DNA from 2 places in the Salinivibrio sp. PR932 genome. Region 2 is predicted to be linked to the other one. Evidence: predicted binding sites of a transcription regulator. Region 2 holds the regulator's gene; the other holds the start of a gene.
The links. Region 2 encodes PurR, which represses purine synthesis genes. Its sites were predicted from a motif close to TNANGNAAACGTTTNCNTNA; they were not measured.
Positions count from the first base shown of each region.

Region 1: a site for PurR is predicted at 1,467-1,486, ahead of glpX (class II fructose-bisphosphatase). Genes of this name have one in related genera too.

Region 1 covers NZ_MUFM01000011.1:86,893-89,086, reverse strand. Annotated here, with positions in the region: gene BZG84_RS07670 (helix-turn-helix transcriptional regulator) at 1-265, opposite strand, end outside; gene glpX (class II fructose-bisphosphatase) at 395-1,402, opposite strand; gene zapB (cell division protein ZapB) at 1,705-1,947, shown strand; gene rraA (ribonuclease E activity regulator RraA) at 1,999-2,194, opposite strand, start outside.
Region 2 covers NZ_MUFM01000007.1:55,541-57,734, forward strand. Annotated here, with positions in the region: gene BZG84_RS05085 (TfoX/Sxy family DNA transformation protein) at 1-97, opposite strand, end outside; cyclic di-GMP riboswitch class I at 205-307, opposite strand; gene purR (HTH-type transcriptional repressor PurR) at 488-1,492, opposite strand; gene BZG84_RS05095 (heme ABC transporter ATP-binding protein) at 1,753-2,194, opposite strand, start outside.

The DNA of each region.
Region 1 (2,194 bases), on a different contig from region 2:
CTTGGACGGAGTCAATCAAGGTGATCGACAGATCGTTATGACTATCTGCAAAACGGCTATGACCACTAGCGGTGAGCGACCAGTGGCGGGTGGGGCGGCCCACTTTGGCGCGCACATCTTCGAAATCAACCAGCCCGTCTCGCTCAAGGCTCTGTAAGTGTTGGCGCACGCCCATCGTGGTCATCCCCAGCGATTGCGCGAGGGTTTTTGCGCTGACACTGCCTTCTCGTTTAAGGGTATCGAGAATGCGATCGGTAGACTTGATGGTAGTGATAGTGATTACCCCAATACGCTGCCCAGCAGCACACAACTAAATAAAGCAAAGTGTTTATAAAAGGGTAATCGAAATCAATCCACTTGACCAGTGAGGGCAGCACATTGGCTGCCCGCTGAGTTATAAGATGTGATGCTTGATGGCGTCGTCTTTGCGGCTTAAATAGTGGGTCGAGTGGATGCGGCGTATGGTACGACATTGACCGCGTACCACCAGGGTTTCTGTGGTGGCCAGATCGCCTTGGCGACTAATGCCATCTAGCAAGTCCCCTTTGGTGATCCCAGTGGCGGCAAAGACAACGTTATCGCTGCTCGCCATGTCGGATAACGTCAGTACTTGGTGGGCTTGGATGCCCATTTCTTGGCAACGGGCTAATTCTTGCTCACCAAAAGCGCGGTTTTCTGGGGTATCGTCTTTGACTTCGTGGCGAGGGAGCAAACGTCCTTGCATGTCGCCGCCTAAGGCGCGAATAACGGCGGCTGACACCACACCTTCCGGCGCACCGCCAATGCCGACCATCACATCTACTTCGCTTTCCGGCATGCAGGTAAGAATTGAGGCGGCCACGTCGCCATCGGGAAAGGCGAAAACTCGGATCCCGCGTTGCTGCATAGTGGCGATGATGGCGTCATGGCGAGGCTTTGCCAAGGTGGCGACGACCAGCGTATCTAGGGTTTTACCTAGGGCGATGGCGATATTTTCTAAGTTCTCGAGCAGGGGCTTGTGCAGATCAATGGCACCTTTGGCGCCCGGTCCCACTACCAGTTTTTCCATGTACATATCCGGCGCTTTTAAAAAGCTACCTTTCTCGCCGGCGGCCAGTACCGCCAAGGCATTCGCTTGCCCCATGGCCGTCATGCGTGTGCCTTCAATCGGATCGACGGCAATATCGACCGCGTCGCCGCCCAAGCCGACTTGTTCGCCGATATAGAGCATCGGCGCGTCGTCAATTTCGCCCTCGCCAATCACAATTTCACCATCAATCTCGGTGAGGTTCAGTAAGGTACGCATCACGGCAACGGCTGCACCATCCGCTGCATTTTTATCGCCACGGCCTAGCCATTTATAACCGGCAAGGGCGGCGCCTTCGGTGACACGAGAGAAAGCCAGTGCGAGATCGCGTTTCATGAGTACTCCAAGATAAAAGCCACAAAAACTGGTCAGCCCAGTGAGCGCGCGCCAGTTTACCAGAAATAGAAAACGTTTGCGTACGCCTGTGAGCAGAGGATATGTGGAAATACACGTCAGGCGGATCAGGAATAACACCAAATATGCTGGATTTTTGTGCACTTGTGCGTTGGCAAGGCGCGAGAACAGTGGCAGTCTAGCGTGCGCTCGGTACAATAACAGCGGGGTGCACAATCACGTTGCACGGGTTGCTGCTGATGTCAGTAGTAACGGGATCAATCGTCAGAAATAAGGTGGCCTTGATGTCATTGGAAGTATTAGAACAACTCGAAGCAAAAGTACAAATGGCGGTGGATACCATTTCGCTGCTGCAAATGGAAATCGAAGAGCTGAAAGAAAAGAATGACGCGCTAGAGCGTGATGCAGCCTCGGTGAAAGAAAGCCGTGAAAGCCTCGAGCAAGAAAACGCCAAACTGCGTGAAGAGCAAGAAGCGTGGCAAAACCGTATTCGTAGCTTGCTGGGCAAGATTGAGAACGTCGAATAAACAAAAACAGAGCCGATTGGCTCTGTTTTTCTATCCGCGTGAGGCGACGTATTAGTCGTCGTCTTCCTCGTCATCAACGTCGACGCTGTCCATGGTGAGCGCGTCGGGTGAGAGGATCACGCCAGTCGTATCTGCATAGACATGATCGTCCGGGAGGAAAGTCACACCGCCAAAGTTGACGGGAACGTCGGTTTCCCCTGTGCCTTGTTCATCCGCGCCGACCGGAATCGATGCCAGTGCTTGAATA
Region 2 (2,194 bases):
CACAAAAGATACCAAACCCACCAAACATTGAACGGGACTTTATACTGCCCAATTTGGCAAATAACTTCATTGCGTTCTTTAAAGCTGGTTTATCCATTTGATTAAAATCTCGATGAATTACTAATGCCTAAAAAAGACGTCATAATGTAACAAGGCAAGATCGCAGAATTGTCAACGAGCCATCAAATTTGTCAGCTTTGATATGTTGGCAACCCCGCTACCGTTGATATTTTGACATCATGTCAAATTACCATTAGGCCGGAGGCTTTGCGTCCCATGCTTTCGCCATGGTTTGCCTTGTTCAATCGCTATTAAGCATATAATAATTAGACACCGATGTCGTCCTCTCCTATTACGCAAAGTGTGATCTTGGTTCAGGGTGGGTGTAATTGATGAACTAGAGTAAAAGCACTATAGGAAGAGTAGTCGCGTAAAAAAGCACCGCCAAGGCATTGACGGTGCTCTTCATAAAAATTTCGTTAAAACATTAAGATAGTGTTTTAACTGACTGTCGACTCACTAGTGCAGGTTGCATTTCGAACACTTGCTGTTGAGTCTCGTTGTTGGCAATTCGCGCGAGCAAGAGCTTGACGGCCGTTTTGCCTAGGCGGCGTTTGGGCTGGTGAATAGTTGTCAATGGTGGCGAGAAATACTCGGTGAGATCAATATTATCGTAACCAATCACCGATATATCATCTGGCACTTTCAAGCCGTGCTCGTTAAATGTACTAATGGCCGCTAATGCCATAATGTCATTAAAACAAAACACAGCGGTCGGGCGGTCTGACATTGTCGCTAATTGCTTCGCTGCAATTTGCGCTTGATCGGCTTCAAAATCTGCCTCAATCAACCAATTTTCATTTACTGGAATGTTGGCTTCTTTTAACGCGCGGAAATAACCGTTTAAGCGATGCTTACAGGTATTTTTATCCATTTGGCCAGAAATGCAGCCAATCCTAGTATGACCATTATCAATAAAGTGTTTGGTAGCAAGGTAACCGCCCAATTCAGCGTTATCTTCTATACGGTCTGTATCGATATGATGACTGCCCCAATCCATCACGACCATAGGCAGATCGCGTTTTTTTTCTAATAACAGCATCAAATCTTCGTTGAGGTCAGAGCACACCACAATGAGTCCGTCGACGCGTTTTTCAGACAACATACGCAGGTAGTCGCGTTGCTTTTCAAGGTTACCCTCGGTATTGCAGAGAATCAGCGTGTAGCCTTGCTTATAGCAATAGTCTTCCACACCGTGAACCAGTTCGGCGAAAAAGGGGTTGGTGGATTTAGTCACCAACATACCCAGTGTACGTGTTGTATTGCACTTCAAGCTTCGCGCCACAGCACTTGGGGCGTAGTTCAATTCTTCAACCGCTTGCCATACTTTCTCAGTCGTCTTCTCTGCGACAAAGCGGGTTTTGTTTATCACGTGCGACACCGTCGTGGTCGATACACCGGCGAGACGCGCGACATCTTTAATCGTTGCCATCTTGATTCTTCTTTGTAGTAATGCGTAGGGATCGTTACTCGCGACCTTACAGAAAAACGCCGCTGTTTCTCAGCGGCGATGTCTTTCACAATCCCGGCACATCAGACGGTTGCGAAGGTAACGAATCCGATTTCATCCATTCTCATAGCTAATCGGTTGCGCTCTCAGTTTACTTAGGTTGGCGCACACTCGCAATTGGTCTGATCAGCGAAAACGGACCAACAGGCGGTTTTGTGAGCCAGCTATGATGTATTTGTCAATTAAGACACGATCAGTGGGCAGTTATGCTCTGGGTGCGTCAATACGGTCAGCGGGTATTGGTAGATGTCTGCCACTCTATCACTACTAAAACACTGCCACGGATCGCCGGATAGGACGATTCGACCTGCTTTCAGAAAATGCAGTTGATCGGCGTATTGCGCCGCCAAATTCAGGTCGTGCAACACTACGAGTACTGTCATTCCTTGGTCAGCGAGTGCTCGACAGCGCTTTAGGGTGTAATGTTGATGGGTAATATCTAAGGCCGAAGTGGGTTCATCCAGCATCAGAATCGCTTGATCCGGTGCGGTTTGTGCCAGCTGTAATGACACGCGCGCCATGTGTACGCGTTGTTTTTCACCGCCAGACAAAATCGGATACGGTCGATGAGCAAGATGGCTAATATCCCATGCCGTTAGTTGCTCGTTAGCCAGGGCCGCGATC